Regions from separate parts of the Arthrobacter sp. USHLN218 genome, predicted to be linked through region 1. Evidence: riboswitches for the same ligand, from Rfam matches in the RefSeq annotation. Region 1 holds a riboswitch; the other holds the start of a gene.

Region 1 (9,132 bases):
GCGACCTGGCTCCCGCCGAACAGGGGCTTCCGCTGTGAGTACGTTGCGCTGCAGACCGCGGTAAAGGCGAAGTACGGGCTCTGGATGACGCAGGCCGAGCACGACGCCATCAAGAAGGTCCTGACCTCATCCTGCGCGGACCAACAGGTCCCGGCCGATGACGAGGGAGTGGCCCTCCCTGCCACCGAGTACAAGAACTGTGCCGAGGTGAAGGCCCGCGGGGCAGCGCCCATCCGCTCGGGCGACCCCGGCTGGAGCGACAGGTTCGACGGCAACGGCGACGGAGTCGGCTGCGAGGTCTGACGGGTCCCGGGCAGCTTTTCCTCCCACGCGGCTTTTCCGGCCGAAGCGGGCGCCAGCGGGAGTAGGGTGTTACGCATGAATGACCCGGAGAGGCCCATCCCGGCGTCGATCCACATCGCCATCGACGTGGACATCACCGACCCGGGGGAGCTGCGGAGCTACGCCGTCGTCAAAGCCGAATCACCCGAACACGTGGCCCTGGCCTCGACGGACCTGTTCGCCGCCCTCGCCGTTGCCATGGATCCGCTGGCCGTCGCGGCGGACGTCCCGGGGATCCGGCTCCTGCGAGGCAAGGTCGAGCCGGCGGAGGGTCATGGGGTGGCCGACTCCGTTATGCCCCATGCCGCCGGAGCCGATGGCGGGCGGGAGCCTGCGGACACCGGAATCAGCGGCAACGCCGTGAACGCCCTGCTGGAAGCGGCGGACCGCGCCGGCGGGATCGCGCTCGAACGGCTCGGCTACGATCCGGCGGCGCCCTCGGCGGAGCGCGAGCTGTCCCGGCACCGGGCCCGGGTGCTGGCCGGGTTGCTCTGGCACGCGGGCGCCGGGATGATCGACGAGCTGTTCAACGACATAGACCTGCTCAGGGACCGGGAGCCGACGGCCAGGGACATTGACGAGACCTATGTCCTCGGCAACCTCCCGCCGCAGTACGCCCACCACTACGACGCCCGTTTCGCGGCCCGGTTCCTCACCGTCTGCACCGACCTCACGATGAACCTGGCCGCGGGCTGGAAGGAGCCGTCCTGCGTGGCCCAGGAGCTTGGCCTGCGCTGCCTTCTCGCCGAGGCGGAATTCCTGGCCGACGATCTGGAGCTCGAGACCGACCTGCCCCCGGACTGGGTGGCCATGCTTGAACAGTTCTTCCTGCGTTTCGCCGACTCCATGATGCTTTTCGACCCGGCCATGGACGGCTTCGAAAACGATCCGGAGGCCAGCCCCCAAGGTGCCCCGTCCATGAAGTTCGAGGACTGGTTCAGACCCTTCGGGCCCGACCACCACGTGCCGCCATTCGCCGAACGCGGTTGACGGCTTCGCCCGCGGCGGGGCGAGTGACCCTGTTTTCCGAAATATGACGCCCTTCACGCAACCCGCTTGCGGGAGGCCGGGCTGCACTCTACCCTAGGTTGTGATCCCAGTCACCCATAAGTAAATAATGCCTACAATCTGCGGCGGGAGAGTCCTGCCGGTACATTCGGCAGGCGCCGTAGGAGCAAACCCTCCCCGGGAATCTCTCAGGCCCACGTACCGCCGCGGCTAGGCAACTCTGGAAAGCAGACGGGCGGCAGCCTTTCTCACCCACGGTGCAAGCGGCTCCTGCGCAAGCAGGGCGCGCGGAATCTCTCAGGTCCAATACAGAGCGGGGAGGAACCGAATCAACGTGGTGCGCCCGTGCCACTTGAACCATGGAGTTCCTCATGACTACGCCACATGCATCCACCACGACAGGCGAACCCCCGCATCTCGCGCGGCAGCTATCCAACAGGCACATCCAGCTGATCGCCATCGGCGGCGCCATCGGCACCGGCCTGTTCATGGGCTCGGGAAAGACCATTTCGGCAGCCGGCCCCTCCGTGATCTTCGTTTACATGATCATCGGCTTCATGCTGTTCTTCGTCATGCGGGCGATGGGCGAGCTGCTGCTCAGCAACCTCCACTACAAGTCCTTCAGCGATTTCGCCGCTGACTTGCTGGGACCGTGGGCCGGGTTCTTCACCGGCTGGACCTACTGGTTCTGCTGGGTCGTCACCGGCATCGCGGACGTTATCGCGATCGCCGGCTACGCCGACGAACTGGTGCCGGGCATCCAGCTCTGGATTCCGGGCATCTTCACCGTGGCCGTCCTGCTGCTGCTGAACCTGGCTACCGTCAAGGCCTTCGGCGAGACCGAGTTCTGGTTCGCCATGATCAAGATCGTCGCCATCCTGGCGCTGATCGGCACGGGCCTGGTCATGATCTTCACCGGTTTCGAGTCCCCCGCCGGCCCGGCCGCCTTCAGCAACCTGTGGAGCCACGGCGGCTTCTTCCCGAACGGGTTCATGGGCTTCGTGGCGGGCTTCCAGATCGCGGTGTTCGCCTTCGTGGGCATCGAACTCGTGGGTACGACGGCGGCGGAAGCCAAGAATCCGGAGAAGAACCTTCCGAAGGCCATCAACTCCATCCCCATCCGTGTGCTCCTGTTCTACGTAGGCGCCCTGATCATCCTGATGTCGGTTACCCCGTGGACCGAGTTCGAGGCGGGCCGCAGCCCCTTCATCGGCATGTTCTCGCTGGCGGGACTCGGCATGGCCGCCACGATCATCAACCTCGTGGTGCTGACCTCGGCGATGTCCTCGGCCAACTCCGGCGTCTACTCGACCTCCCGCATGGTCTACGGCCTCGCACAGGAAGGCGACGCTCCGACTGTCTTCGGCAAGCTCTCCTCGCGCAAGGTTCCGCAGAACGCACTGTTCCTGTCCTGCGTCCTGCTGCTCTCCGGCGTCGTACTCCTGTATGCCGGCAAGGACATCGCCCTGGCGTTCGAAATGGTGACCACGGTCTCCGCCGTCTGCTTCATGTTCGTCTGGTCCATCATCCTGGCCAGCTACCTCGCCTTCCGGAGGCGCCGGGCGCGGCTGCATGAAGAGTCCAAGTTCAAGATGCCCGGCGGCGTTGTCATGGTCTGGGTGGTGTTCGCGTTCTTCGCCTTCGTCCTCTGGGCGCTGACCACGCAGCCGGACACCCTCACCGCGCTGCTGGTTACCCCGATCTGGTTCGTCATCCTCGCCATCGCCTGGCTCGTGCTGCGCCGCCGCCCGACGCACCTGGCCCGCTACGAGGCGTTCCATGCCGACCTCGAGGCCGAAGCGAAGCTTGAGGCCGAGGCCCGCCGGGCCGCCGCTGCGGATACCCAGTAGCCGCCAAGATTTTGTCCACACGTTTAACGCTGTTTTCTCAAAAGGAGCACCACACTATGACCGATGTTCTTTGGTTCACTGAACTTGGGCTGGCCGACCTTGAACAGGTCGGGGGCAAGAACGCCTCGCTTGGCGAATTGATCGGCAACCTGGCCACGGCCGGGGTCCGGGTCCCGGAGGGTTTTGCGACGACGGCGGACGCCTACCGGCGTTTCCTGCAGGAGTCCGGCCTCGAGGCCGGCATCGCCGCGATCCTGGAAGGCCTGGACAGCGACGACGTCACGGCGCTGGCCAAGGCCGGCACCGCCATCCGGGACCTGATCCGCGAGGCTGAGTTCCCGGCCGGGTTCGAGGAGGAGGTCCGCAGCGCCTACGCCAAGCTGACCGAAGGCCACGGCAACGAGTCGGAGGTTTCCTGGGCGGTGCGCTCCAGCGCCACGGCCGAGGACCTGCCGGATGCTTCCTTCGCTGGCCAGCAGGAGACCTTCCTGAACATCCGCGGCATCGACAACGTGCTGCTGGCCATCAAGGACGTCTTCGCTTCGCTCTACAACGACCGCGCCATCGCCTACCGGGTCCACCACGGGTTCACGCACTCCGAGGTTGCGCTCTCCGCCGGCATCCAGCGCATGGTCCGCTCCGACATCGGCGCCTCCGGTGTCATGTTCACCATGGACACCGAATCGGGCTTCACCGACGCCGTGTTCATCACGTCCTCCTACGGCCTGGGCGAGGCCGTGGTCCAGGGCGCGGTCAACCCGGACGAGTTCTACGTGCACAAGCCCACCCTCGCGGCGGGCCGGCCCGCGATCCTCAAGCGCGGACTGGGCGAGAAGGCCCTGCAGATGACCTACACCGAATCGCAGGAAATCGGCCGGACCGTCGATTTCGTGCCGGTGACCCGCGAACAGCGCGGCCGCTTCAGCCTCACCGACGCCGAGGTCGAACAGCTGGCCCGGCACGCGATGGCCATCGAAGCCCACTACGGGCGCCCCATGGACATCGAGTGGGGCAAGGACGGCGTGGACGGGGAACTGTACATCCTGCAGGCACGCCCCGAGACGGTCGAGTCCCGGAAGGCCAGCGGCACCCTCTCCCGCTTCGTCCTCAACGAACGATCCAAGGTCCTGGCCGAAGGCCGCGCCATCGGCCAGCGCATCGGCGCAGGCCAGGTGCGCGTGCTGACCTCGATCGACCAGATGGCCTCGTTCGAGCCGGGCGACGTCCTGGTGGCGAACATGACCGACCCGGACTGGGAACCGATCATGAAGAAGGCCGCGGCCATCATCACCGACCGCGGCGGCCGCACCTGCCACGCCGCCATCATCGCCCGCGAGCTGGGCATCCCCGCAGTCGTCGGCACCGGGAACGCGTCCCGCGTGCTGACGGACGGCACCCCCGTCACCGTCTCCTGCGCCGAGGGCGAGGCCGGGCTGGTCTACGAGGGCCTGCTCGACTACACGCTGCACGAGACCGCGCTGGACACGATGCCGCCGGCACCGGTGAAGATCATGATGAACGTCGGCACTCCGGAACAGGCCTTCAGCTTCGCCCGGCTGCCGCACAACGGGGTGGGCCTGGCCCGCCTGGAATTCATCATCAACCGCCAGATCGGCATCCACCCCAACGCGCTGCTGGCGTTGGACGGCGAGATCGAGCGCCCCGCCGCGCTCTCGGACTACACGGTCCAGCAGATCCGCGAGCGGATCGCCGCCTACGACGGGCCGCGCGACTTCTACGTCAAGCGGCTCGCCGAGGGCATCTCCACCATCGCCGCAGCCTTCGCCCCGGAGCCGGTGATCATCCGGCTCTCCGACTTCAAGTCCAACGAGTACGCGAACCTGCTCGGCGGTCCCGCGTTCGAACCGACCGAGGAAAACCCGATGATCGGCTACCGGGGCGCCTCCCGATACCTCTCGGAGTCCTTCCGCCAGGCCTTCGAGCTCGAGTGCGAGGCCCTGAAATTCGCGCGCAACGAGATGGGGCTCTCGAACATCAAGCTGATGGTCCCGTTCGTGCGCACCCTGGAGGAGGCCCGCGGCGTCACCGAACTGCTGGCCGCCAACGGGCTGAGCCGCGGCGAGGACGGCCTCGAGATCGTCATGATGTGCGAGCTGCCGGCCAACGCCCTGCTCGCCGACGAGTTCCTGGACTACTTCGACGGCTTCTCCATCGGCTCGAACGACCTGACCCAGCTCACCCTCGGCCTGGACCGGGACTCGGCGCTCGTTGCCGGGGCGTTCGACGAGCGCAACCCGGCGGTCCGGAAGCTGCTCGGGATGGCCATCGCTGCCTGCCGCGCGCGCGGCAAGTACGTGGGCATCTGCGGCCAGGGCCCGAGCGACCACCCCGACCTGGCGGAATGGCTGCTGGAGCAGGGCATCGAGTCGATCTCGCTCAACCCCGACGCCGTGACGGAGACCTGGCTGCGGCTGGCCCGCACCGGCGACAAGTCCGCGGTCTGAGTGTCCCAGGCAACGCATGAGGAAGCCACGGGGGCCGCGCGCGGCGCCGCCCCCGTGGTCTTCTTCCTCTCGGACAGCACCGGAATCACCGCGGAAACCCTGGGCAACACCCTGCTGACCCAGTTTCCCGGCCACACGTTCGAACGCCGCACCATTCCGTTCATCACCACCGCTGTGGAGGCCTGCCGCGTCATCGAGGTGATCGACGGCATCGCGGCCTCGGGGCCGCGTCCGATCGTCTTTTCGACCGCGGTCAACCGGGAGATCCGCGAGATCCTGTCGCAGAGCAAGGGGCACTTCCTGGACCTGTTCGGCACCCACATCGGCCGGGTGGAGGACGCGCTGCATTCCCCGGCCAGCGGCGAGCCGGGCAAGGCCCATGGCGTCGGCGACGCCATTCGGTACCAGTCGCGCATGACCGCCGTCGAATACGCCATAGAGCACGACGACGGACAATCCATCCGCGCCCTGGAACGCGCGGAGCTGATCCTCATCGCCCCGTCGCGCTGCGGCAAGACCCCGACGACGATGTACCTGGCCCTGCAGCACGGCATCCTGGCCGCCAACTTTCCGCTGGTCGAAGAGGACTTCGCCCAGCAGACGCTGCCGGAGCCGCTGCGGCCGTTCGTCCGCAAGTGCTTCGGGCTGACGTCGCTGCCCGTCCGGCTCAGCCAGATCCGCACGGAACGGCGTCCCGACAGCGGGTACGCCTCGATGGCGCAGTGCAGTTACGAGCTTCGCAACGCCGAGGAGATGTACCGGTTCAACCAGATCCCGTACGTGAACTCCGCCTCGATGTCGGTCGAGGAAATCTCCGCCACCATCCTCCAGCGCATGCAGCTGCATCACTGAGCCCCGGCGACCAGCCAGGGGGTTGCCGCTGGCCGGATCCGGGGGCGTGAGACAGCCCACCATGGCGGATTTGGCTCCTTTAACCCATAAGGGTGCTTTCTATGGGAAGAATGGTTGGCAATAGAGAGAACGGAGGAAGCACAATGCGCGGAAGCAACCTTATCTGGACAATCGTCGGCATTCTGGCTGCCATTGCCCTGATCATTTGGATCGCCTCGGCAATCTAGACGCGTTTTCGATAGATTGAAGGAGCCCCGGCCAGCTGTGGCCGGGGCTCCTTTGTGCGCGCGCCCGTAACGTCGCCAAGAAGGAAGCCACGGGCGCAGTTAAGGCGGTTGTTCTGAGTGGATATCCTGGCCGGTATCAGCATCAGCGGGTTGCAGACCTTCATTTGGTCGCTAGCCCTCGGGACGGCGCTGTTGCTGCGCTTTTGGTATCCACGCAAACTGCATTGGAGCGCCCTCGGGGCGGCGGGCGTCTTTGCGGCCGCCAGCATCGGTGCCGCGATTTATGTGCTGGCCAATCCGATCGACCCGCGCTGGCCCGCCGGAGCGCCCCTGTCCGCGCCGTCCCTGTCGGCCACGCCGCTGGTCGGGGACTACCTGAAGCCGTTGGATGTCGTAATGGCCAATGTGATCGGCGGGGTGAACGATCTGCGCGGCTTTCAGCAGGCGGTGCCCGTGGCCCTCGACTTCTTCACGATGGCCGGCTGGGGCTGCCTGGCGGCAGTCCCGCTGGGGATCTTCGCGCTGTGGGCCAGCTACCGCGAAGAACGGTGGCGCAGGATGGAATTCGCCCGGTACAAGAGCGCCGTCGAGGAGCTTCAGCAACAGCTTCGCGATGTCCAAAGATTCGTGAACTACCCCGACCGGTGAGCAGGAACGACGACGAATAAGCGCCGGTGCCGGCACCAACCGAGAGCCGCAGCGGCTTCGATGGGCGCCGGCACCGTTCTGGTTCGGACGGGCCGTAGCTACTCGGTCACTTGGAAGCTCAGGCTCTCGGTGAACTCGCGCCCGTAGACGTCGGTCGAGGTGACCTTGGCGGTGTGCTGGCCGACGCTCAGGTCGGAAGGCAGCTCGAGCCGCCACAGGTGCATCATTCGGTCGGCAAGGCTGCCGCCGTTGACCAACTGCTCCTGCACGGCGACCGGGTCCGACCACTCGGCTCCGACGAGCTGGCCTTCGCCCCGCATCTTCTGGGTGCGCTCGGCCTCGACGGTCTGGCCGCCGTCAATCTGCACCTTGACCGTGGAGCCGGTGCTGCCCATCCAGAAGTTGGTGGTCAGCCAGGTGCCGCCGGCCAGATCGGACTTCGAGACCGCCGTCGGATCGGTGAACTCGGGCGCAGAGCCCTTTTTGGCGAGGTTCGCGGCATACCAGTCGCGGTAGCGCGGGGTGTTCAGGCCCAGGGCCATCTGCAGGGAGTCGTCTTCGCCGCGGACGGTGAAGCGCTCCTGGAAGGTGTTGTTCTTGATGTCCAGGGTGAGGACGCCTGGCAGTCCGCCGTCGCGCTGGACCGCCAGCGGGTAATTGCGGTCCGCGCGTCCGGAGTACCAGTCGCCGGAGATGGCGCCGGCAGTGATGTGCGGGAAGGGTAGTCCCTCCACGCCGAAGAGCTTGTCCCAGCCCTCGAGGGAATCGCCGGTGCGCATGTTCTCGATGCTGTGCGTGTGTCCTCCGAGTGCCACGGCTTCGCGGCCCTCAAGGATTTCGTAGATCTCGGCGACCTGGTCCACCTGGTGCTTGGCACTGCCCTGGTCTGCATAGTCCAGCAGCGGGATGTGGGCGGCCAGCACGATCAGCTTGTTGTCCGGCACCTTTGCGATGTCGTTGCGCAGCCACTCGAGCTGCTGTTCGTCCAGCGCGCCGTTGTAGTCGCCCTTGGCCGCCGGGTGCTTGGTCGGGTACTCCACGGTGTTCAGTGCGACGACGTGGGCCTTGCCTGCGTCGTACGAGTAGTAGTCGGGCCCGAGGTTTGCTTTGAAGGTATCGAAGGTGTGCTCGCCGCTGGTGGCGTCGAAGTCGAGGTCATGGTTGCCGGGCAGGAAGCGCGCGGGGCCGTTGAGCATGCCGGCGAGCTCGCGGGTCTGCGGGTACAGCGAGAGGTCGTCGCCGACGACGTCGCCGATGAAGAGGGCGCCGCAGCCGGCGTAGTCGTCGCGCGCGGCCAGGTCGGCGAAGGCGCCGTTTTTCGCGAAGCCAACCTCTTCCTGGTCGTAGGTCTGGATGTCCCCGCCGATGAGGCAGTGCTGTTCGGGGGACTGGGTCAGCGCACTCTTGGCGAGCGGGAAGTTTACGGCATCCGGCAGTGCGCCGGTCGGCTCGAGCCCGCCGAACTTCAGCTCCGGCGAGCCTTCGGGCAGGTGGTGGTAGAAGAACTGGGCGACGTTGTCCTCGTCGACGGGTACCTGGTAGCCGCGGGGCTGGGTCACGAAGACGGTCATGTTGTCGAACGCCGGCAGTTCGTAGCGGCCCTGGCCGTCGGTGGTGACGACATCGCGGCCGTTGGAGACGGTCGCTCCCGGGACGCCCGGCTCGTTGGCGTCCTGCTTGGAGTTCCTGTTCTTGTCCTCGAAGACGGCGCCGTCGATGACCTGCTGGTCGTCATCGGGA
Region 2 (9,132 bases), on a different contig from region 1:
CAGACCACCGCGCAGCACGCGAGGGAGGCCAGGGCCGCCAGCCAGAACACGTCCTGGAACGCGGCCATGGAGGGGTAGACCGTGCCGCCGACGCTCACCGTCACGCCCGCCAGGATGGCGGCGACGGCGGCGCTGGAGGACGAGGTTCCGATGGCCCGCAGCAGCGCGTTGAGGCCGTTGGCGGAGGCCGTCTCCGTGATCGGGACGTTGGCCATGATCAGGCTTGGCATCGCGGCATAGGCCACGGCCGAACCTATGCTCACGATCGTCGAACCAACGATGACCGCGGCGACGGAATCGCTGAAGAACACGCGGCCGATGTAGGCGGCGGCCATGATGGCCGAACCTGTGATCAGCGTGGCCCTTCCGCCGTAGCGGTTGATCAGGGCGCCGGAGACCGGGGAGAAGACCACCATGGCGAGCCCGGACGGAATCATGGCCAGCCCCGCGACCACGGGATCCAGCCCGAAGCCGTATCCGGAGGCGGTCGGCAGCTGGAGCTGCTGGGTGCTGAGCAGCATGTTGGCGAAGAGCGCGAAGCCGACCATGATGGAACCGATGTTGGTCAGCAGCACCGGCCGCCGTGCGGAGGTGCGCAGGTCGACCAGCGGCTGGCTGACTTTCAACGAGTACGGAATCCAGAGCGCCAGCCCCACGGCGGTGACGACGAAGAGCAGGATCGTCGGTTCGCTGCCCCAGCCCCAGCTGCCGCCTTTCGAGATGGCCAGCAGCAGCGCCGTCAGGATCACCGAGAGCATGGCGGCTCCGAGGAAGTCGAAGCGGCCGCGCGTCATGACATCGGATTCGGAGACGACGGCGAACACCGCCACCAGGATCGTCGCGCCGACGGCGGCGGACAGCCAGAAGACGGATTCCCATCCGGCCTGCTGGTACAGGATCCCGCCCAACGGCAGTCCGAGCGCGCCGCCGATGCCCAGGGTCGCGCTCATCAACGCGATCGCCGAGCTGACCTGCTCGCGCGGGAGTTCGTCCCGCATGATGCTGATCCCGACCGGGATCAGCGCGGACGAAAAGCCCTGCAGGGAGCGGCCGGCCACGATGGTGGCGAAGTTCCCGCCGAGGGCGGCGACGATGGAGCCGGCCGTCATCAGCACGATGCAGACGAGCATCATGCGCCGTTTGCCGAACATGTCCGCCAGCCGGGCGACGATGGGGGTGGCGACGGCGGAGGTCAGGAGCGTGGCCGTGACCAGCCAGGAAGCGTCGTCGGCGGTGACGCCGAGCAGTTGCTGGAATGCCGGCAGGAGCGGGACCACCATGGTCTGCTGCAGCGACACCGTCGTCCCGGCCAGGCACAGGACGGCGATGACGGCCCAGATGGGCATGCGCTTGCGCGCGGCGGCAGACTCAGGCATGCCACAAGAGTAGCGGCCGGCGGTGTCCGCACGGGGGTCGAAGCAGCCGTTGTTCGTGGAGCAAAATGTCGGAGCGGAAGCCTACGCTGAGGGTAGACGCAAGGAGGTCCGCATGTACTGCTCGTTCGTCCCGCCTTATCTGCTCCGCCGCCTGGCCCTGCTGGAAGATGCGCCCGTCGCGGAGGCGGCGCAGCGTGCCTTGGGCAGGGATGCGCTGATCCGGCGGCGCCGGAACGCGTCCTGCGCCCGGACGGGGGAACTGCCGGGGATCCTGCCGTCAACCGGGCCGGGCGGGGAGGGTTTGCATCCGACGCGGCGGATCAGCGACGCGCAGCATCGGGAGCGGCTGCCCGGCATCCGTGTCCGCACCGAGGGCGAGGCCGAAGTGCAGGACCCGGCCGTCAACGAGGCGTACGACGGGCTGGGCTACACCTTCGATCTCTACGCGCAGGCGTACGGGCGCAATTCGCTGGACGGTGCGGGCGAGATCCTGCGCGCCACCGTCCACTACGGCGAGGCCTACGACAACGCCTTCTGGAACGGGACCAGGATGGTGTTCGGCGACGGCGACGGCAAAATCTTCCACCGCTTCACCAAGTCGCTGTCGGTGATCGGGCACGAACTGACCCACGGGGTGATGCAGCATACCGCCAACCTCGAATACCGGAACCAGCCCGGGGCGCTGAACGAGTCGGTCTCCGATGTCTTCGCGGCGCTGGTCGAACAGCACCGGCTCGGCCAGACCGCGGAGGAGGCGGACTGGCTGATCGGAGCGGGCCTGTTCACGGACCAGGTCAGCGGCGTCGCCCTGCGGTCGATGAAGGCCCCGGGCACCGCGTACGACGACGATGTCGTCGGCAAGGATCCGCAGCCGGCCACCATGGCGGGCTATGTGGATACCCGTGGAGACAACGGCGGCGTGCACGTGAACTCCGGCATCCCCAACCACGCCTTCTACCGGCTCGCGGTCCAGCTGGGCGGCAGGGCGTGGGAGCGGGCGGGGCAGATCTGGTACGACACGCTCACCGGCACCCGGCTCAGCCCCGACAGCGGCTTCACCGCCTTCGCGGAGGCTACTGCGGCCGCAGCGGAAAGCCGCTACGGTAAGGAATCAGAGGAACTCAAGGCCGTCACGGCAGCCTGGACAGAGGTGGGCGTACTGGAATGAGGATCGCCGTCAGGCGCACCGGCGGGTTCGCCGGACTGACCACGCGGTGGGCGGTGGACGTCGCCCAGCCGGAGCTGCGCGATGTCTGGATGCCGCTGATCGACTCGTGCCCGTGGGATGACCTGCCCGACGAGGCCAACCAGCCCGACCGCTATGTCTACTCCATCAGCGCGGGGGAGCGCCAGGCGACGCTGCCGGAACACCATGTGACCGGCCCCTGGCGCGCGTTGGTGGACAGGACCAGGGACGCCGCCCGCGCCGGGGACCCGGGCGAAGCAGGCGGCCCAATCGAAGCCGGGGGCTCCGAACCGGAACCCGCCGTGGACCGGGACGATGACGTCCTGGAACCGGAACGGCCGGTGACGGACCCATCCCGATGGTCCACCGACCCAGGTCAGAGGCTGTTCCCGCCGCAGGACGGCCCCTTCGACGACGGCCGCTAGCGTCGCGCGCGGCTCCCCGCCGTCGTCGTACGCTAGCTCCATGAAACTCAACGACCTGCTGATCGACGCCTACGGCCGCGCCCGGGAACGCGTCCACGACATCCTCGAAGGGCTGGAGCCGGAGCAGCTCGCCGTGCGCCCGGGCGGGGGAGGCAACTCCATCGGCTGGCTCATCTGGCACCTCTCCCGGGTGCAGGACGACCACATTGCCGACGTCGCCGGAACGGGGCAGCAGTGGACCGCGGGCGGGTGGGCGGCAAAGATCGGCCTGCCGCTGGAGATCGGGGACACCGGTTTCGGCCACAGCTCGGGGCAGGTCGACAAGGTGCGCGTCGCCTCGCCCGCGCTGCTCCAGGAGTACTTCGACGAGGTCCACGCCGCCACCGTGGACTACCTGCGCGGGCTGACCGAGCAGGACCTGGACCGCGTGGTGGACACGCGCTGGAACCCGCATGTGACGCTCGGCGTCCGGCTGGTGAGCGTCCTCGATGACTGCCTGGAACATTGCGGCCAGGCCGCCTATGTGAAGGGCATGCTCGGGCGCGGGGAAGCGTGATTCCGTGGCAGGCACCCGGCGCAGGACGCCGCGTCCCGCCGGGCCGACCGAACGGCCGGCCGGAAATAGAGCTTGCGCCGGGTGGCCGGAAACCGCTAAGGTGTGAGTCGCGTCACTCGTGGCGCACTAGCTTTTGATCTGCGGCGGGAGAGTCCTGCCAGTGCAGGCGCCGAAGGAGCAAACCCTCCCCGGGAATCTCTCAGGCCAATGTACCGCCGCGGCGAGGCACCTCTGGAAAGCAGCCGCGCATCAGCGCGGCTCACCGTCGGGGCAAGGGCGCATGCAGCAATGCAGCACCCCGAATCTCTCAGGTTCCATACAGAGTGGGGAGGAACCCAATCAACGTGGCGTACCTGCGCCACCTGACGTGATGGAGTTCCAGATGGCGATCCCGAGCGAGAGCGCCAATTTCCCCCAACCAGGGCGCAGTCGCGCCCACCCCCTCCATCCGGCCCTGGCCCCCTGACTGGACCACTGCCGACCTCTATTTCCGCGCGGACAAGGGCTGGGCTTTCGGCTGACATCCGGCTGTCCTGCATCGTGCCCAAGAGGAACGAAACCCTGTCAATTCAAGGAGCTGTACGTGAAAACTGATGCCGTCTCGACTGAGAAGGCGCCCCATCTGGAGCGCCAGCTCAGCAACAGGCACATCCAGCTGATCGCCATCGGAGGTGCGATCGGTACCGGCCTGTTCATGGGTTCGGGCAAGACGATCTCCGCTGCGGGACCGTCCGTAATCTTCGTCTACATGATCATCGGCTTCATGCTGTTCTTCGTCATGCGGGCGATGGGCGAGCTGCTGCTGAGCAACCTCAACTACAAGTCGTTCAGCGACTTCGCCGGCGACCTCCTCGGTCCCTGGGCCGGGTTCTTCACCGGCTGGACCTACTGGTTCTGCTGGGTCGTCACCGGCATCGCGGACGTTATCGCGATCGCCGGCTACGCCAATGAACTGGTGCCGGGCATCCAGCTCTGGATCCCGGGCATCTTCACCGTGGCCGTCCTGCTGATACTGAACCTGGCTACCGTCAAGGCCTTCGGCGAAACCGAGTTCTGGTTCGCCCTGATCAAGATCGTCGCCATCGTGGCGCTGATCGTCACGGGCCTGGTCATGATCTTTACCGGTTTCGAGACCCCCGCCGGTACGGCGTCCTTCAGCAACCTGTGGAGCCACGGCGGCTTCTTCCCGCAGGAGTTCATGGGCTTCGTGGCGGGCTTCCAGATCGCGGTGTTCGCCTTCGTGGGCATCGAACTCGTGGGAACGACGGCGGCGGAAGCCAAGGACCCGGAGAAGAACCTTCCCAAGGCCATCAACTCCATCCCCGTCCGCGTGCTGCTCTTCTACGTAGGCGCCCTGATCATCCTGATGGCCGTCACCCCGTGGACCGAGTTCCAGGCCGGACACAGCCCCTTCATCGGCATGTTCTCGCTGGCGGGACTCGGCATGGCCGCCACGATCGTCAACCTCGTGGTGCTGACCTCGGCGATGTCCTCGGCCAACTCCGGCGTCTACTCGACCTCCCGCATGGTCTTCGGCCTCGCACAGGAAGGCGACGCCCCGACCGTCCTTGGCAAGCTCTCCTCGCGCAAGGTTCCGCAGAACGCACTGTTCCTGTCCTGCGTCCTGCTGCTCTCCGGCGTCGTCCTTCTCTACGCCGGCGACAGCATCGGCGAGGCCTTCGGCATGGTGACCACGGTCTCCGCGGTCTGCTTTATGTTCGTCTGGTCGATCATCCTGGCCAGCTACCTGGCGTTCCGGAAGCGCCGTCCGCACCTGCACAATGAGTCCAAGTTCAAGATGCCTGGGGGCATCGCGATGGTCTGGGTGGTGTTCGCGTTCTTCGCCTTCGTCCTGTGGGCGCTGACCACGCAGCCGGACACCCTCATGGCGCTGCTGGTGACCCCGATCTGGTTCGTCATCCTCGGCGTCGCCTGGGCCATCCTGCGCCGGAGCCCGGTCCACGTTGCCCGCGCGGAAATGTTCCGTGCCCAGCTGCGCGAGCACGAGGCGCAGCAGGAAAGCCCCGCAGACGTGCACTAACCTGCGCACGCAGACCCTGCCGGCCGCCGCGGACACCCCGCGGCGGCCGGAGGGAGCGGGGCCGTCACCGGGCGGCAGCCTTCTTGTGAAGGCCGGTCCGGAACGGTTACGATGCTCACATCGACAATAACTGAATTATGCCTTCGACATGCGGCGGGAGAGTCCTGCTGGTGCTAGTCAGCAGGCGCCGTAGGAGCAATACCTCCCCAGGAATCTCTCAGGCACCTGTACCGCCGCGGAGAGGCAACTCTGGAAAGCAGCCGGACACATGAAACCGGCTCACCGACGGTGCAAGCGGATTCGTTCCGCGGAATCTCTCAGGTCCAATACAGAGTGGGGAGGAACCCGATCCACATGGCGTGCCAGGCATGCCAGCCCAAATAACGGAGTTCCTTCATGACGGTTCAACCCACCATCGCACCCTTTGCCGAGCGCCATATCGGCCCGCGCAGCAGCGACGCCGAGACGATGCTCAAGCAGGTTGGCTACGCCAGCCTCGACGAGTTGGTTGACACGGCAGTTCCCGCCGATATCCGCCAGCAGGCCCCGCTGGACCTGCCGGCGGCCCGCAGCGAAGCCGAGGTGCTGGCCGACCTGCGCGCGCTGGCGGCCAAGAACGTCACGGCGGTCCAGATGATCGGCCAGGGCTACTACGACACGATCACGCCGCCGGTCATCCGCCGCAACGTCGTCGAATCCCCGGCCTGGTACACCGCCTACACGCCGTACCAGCCGGAAATCTCCCAGGGCCGGCTCGAAGCCCTGCTGAACTTCCAGACCATGGTCGAGGACCTGACCGGCCTGGCCATCGCCAACGCCTCCCTGCTGGACGAAGCCACCGCGGTCGCCGAGGCCGTGCTGCTCATGCGCCGCGGCAACAAGAAGCATGCCGAGGGCAAGACCGTCCTCGACGCCGACCTGCTGCCGCAGACGATCGCCGTCGTCAAGGGCCGCGCCGAGGCGCTGGGCTTCGAGGTCGAGGTTGCGGACCTGACCGCGGGCCTGCCCGAGGGCGACCTGTCCGGCATCGTGCTCCAGCAGCCGGGCGTTTCCGGCCGCGTGGCCGACCACACGCAGGTCATCGCCGAAGCGAAGGAACGCGGCGCCATGGTCACCGTCGCCGCCGACCTGCTGGCGCTGACCCTGATCACGCCTCCCGGCGAGCAGGGCGCGGACATCGCCGTCGGCAATTCGCAGCGCTTCGGCGTGCCGCTGTTCTACGGCGGCCCGCACGCCGCGTACATGGCCGTGCACAAGGGCCTCGAGCGCCAGCTGCCCGGCCGCCTGGTCGGCGTTTCCAAGGACTCCGCCGGACGCCCGGCCTACCGCCTGGCCCTGCAGACCCGCGAGCAGCACATCCGCCGCGAGAAGGCCACCTCCAACATCTGCACCGCGCAGGCGCTGCTGGCCATCGTGTCCGGCATGTACGCCGTCTACCACGGTCCCGAGGGGCTGAAGGCCATCGCCCAGCGCGCCAACGCGCAGGCCCGCACGCTTGCCACCGTGCTGCGCGACGCCGGTCTGGAACTGGCCGCCGAGCAGTTCTTCGACACCCTCACCGTCAAGGTGCCGGGCAGGGCCGCCGAGGTCATCGCCGCGGCCGAGGCCAAGGGCATCAACCTGCGGGCCATCGACGGGGACCAGGTGGGCATTTCCACCGGTGAATCGACGACGGCGGAACACCTGGCTGCCGTGGCCGAGTCCTTCGGCGTTGACGGCGCCGCCGAGCGCATCGCCGCAGCGGCCGGCTCGGGCCTGGGCTTCGAGCTGGATGCCTCCGTGCAGCGGACCTCGTCCTACCTGAACCACCCGGTCTTCCACAGCCACCGTTCGGAAACCCAGATGCTGCGCTACCTGCGCCGCCTCTCCGACCGCGACCTGGCCCTGGACCGCACCATGATTCCGCTGGGCTCCTGCACCATGAAGCTCAACGCCACGGCGGAGATGGAATCCATGACGTGGCCCGAGTTCGCCACCATCCACCCCTTCGCCCCGGACCACCAGACGCAGGGCTGGCGCGAGCTGATCGAGGACCTGGAAGCCCGGCTCTCCGCGATCACCGGCTACGCCGGCGTGTCCATCCAGCCGAACGCCGGTTCGCAGGGCGAGTACGCCGGCCTGCTGGCCATCCGCCGGTACCACCTGTCCCAGGGCAACGAGCAGCGCAACATCTGCCTGATCCCGGCCTCCGCACACGGCACCAACGCCGCCTCGGCCGTGCTGGCCGGCATGAAGGTCGTTGTCGTCGCGACGGCTTCCGACGGCACGATCGACCACACCGATCTCGAGGCCAAGATCGAGCAGCACAAGGACGACCTGGCTGCCATCATGATCACCTACCCGTCCACGCACGGCGTGTACGACGCCGACGTCCGCCAGGTCTGCGATGCCGTGCACGCGGCAGGCGGGCAGGTCTACATCGACGGCGCCAACCTGAACGCGCTGGTCGGCCTGGCCCAGCCCGGCAAGTTCGGCGGGGACGTCTCCCACCTGAACCTGCACAAGACCTTCTGCATCCCGCACGGCGGCGGCGGCCCCGGCGTCGGCCCGGTCGCAGTGGCCGAGCACTTGGTGCCGTTCCTGCCCGGCAACGCCGCGCTGGCCGAGCACGAAGGCAAGGGCGTCCCGGTTTCGGCCTCGAAGTACGGTTCCGCCGGCGTGCTGCAGATCTCGTGGGCCTACGTGGCCATGATGGGCGGCGAGGGCCTGACCAACGCCACCAAGACCGCGCTGCTGGCCGCGAACTACATCGCGTCCCGCCTGAACGAGCACTTCCCGGTGCTCTACACCGGCAACAAGGGCCTGGTCGCCCACGAGTGCATCCTGGACCTGCGCGAGCTGACCTCCAAGTCCGGCGTCACCGCCGAGGACGTGGCCAAGCGCCTGATCGACTACGGCTTCCACGCCCCGACGCTGGCCTTCCCGGTGGCAGGCACGCTGATGGTGGAACCCACAGAGTCCGAGGACCTGGCCGAGATCGAGCGCTTCATCGAAGCCATGATCGCCATCCGCGGCGAGATCGAGCAGGTCATCAAGGGTGACTTCGGCGTCGAGGAGAGCCCGCTGCGGCTGTCCCCGCACACCGCGGCCGCCGTGGTCAGCAGCGACTGGGACCGCAAGTACTCCCGCGAGCAGGCCGTGTTCCCGCTGCCGAACCTGAAGGTGGACAAGTACTTCGCTCCGGTCGGCCGCATCGACGGCGCGGGCGGAGACCGGAACCTGATCTGCTCCTGCCCGCCCATCGAAGAATTTGCCGAGTCGGCCAACTAACGAGAAGGTTCCGTAGAGACCATGAATGCTGAAACCACCACGCAGCGCTATACCGCACTGTACGAAGAGCACCAGAAGCTCGGGGCGTCCTTCACGGACTTCGGCGGCTGGCAGATGCCGCTGAAGTACAGCAGCGAACTGGCAGAGCACCACGCCGTGCGCAAGACGGCCGGGCTGTTCGACCTCTCCCACATGGGCGAGCTGTGGGTCACCGGCCCGGACGCAGGCAAGTTCCTCGACTACGCCCTGGTGGGCAAGCTGTCGGCGATCGCCGTCGG

What was found. A riboswitch is a leader RNA that binds a small molecule or an ion and turns the genes downstream of it on or off. The one in region 1 is predicted to bind glycine.
Region 2: another riboswitch for glycine. It lies ahead of cycA (D-serine/D-alanine/glycine transporter); the one in region 1 lies ahead of cycA (D-serine/D-alanine/glycine transporter).

What each region holds. Positions count from the first base shown of each region.
Region 1 covers NZ_JBBCYT010000004.1:349,207-358,338, reverse strand. The annotation lists gene WFH44_RS11510 (GmrSD restriction endonuclease domain-containing protein) at 1-303, shown strand, start outside; gene WFH44_RS11505 (hypothetical protein) at 379-1,332, shown strand; glycine riboswitch at 1,467-1,564, shown strand; gene cycA (D-serine/D-alanine/glycine transporter) at 1,722-3,200, shown strand; gene ppsA (phosphoenolpyruvate synthase) at 3,257-5,665, shown strand; gene WFH44_RS11490 (pyruvate, water dikinase regulatory protein) at 5,666-6,517, shown strand; gene WFH44_RS11485 (hypothetical protein) at 6,862-7,392, shown strand; gene WFH44_RS11480 (calcineurin-like phosphoesterase family protein) at 7,491-9,132, opposite strand, start outside.
Region 2 covers NZ_JBBCYT010000005.1:59,319-68,450, forward strand. The annotation lists gene WFH44_RS12635 (MFS transporter) at 1-1,376, opposite strand, end outside; gene WFH44_RS12640 (M4 family metallopeptidase) at 1,489-2,544, shown strand; gene WFH44_RS12645 (protealysin inhibitor emfourin) at 2,541-2,987, shown strand; gene WFH44_RS12650 (mycothiol transferase) at 3,028-3,543, shown strand; glycine riboswitch at 3,678-3,768, shown strand; gene cycA (D-serine/D-alanine/glycine transporter) at 4,127-5,584, shown strand; glycine riboswitch at 5,729-5,827, shown strand; gene gcvP (aminomethyl-transferring glycine dehydrogenase) at 5,981-8,854, shown strand; gene gcvT (glycine cleavage system aminomethyltransferase GcvT) at 8,876-9,132, shown strand, end outside.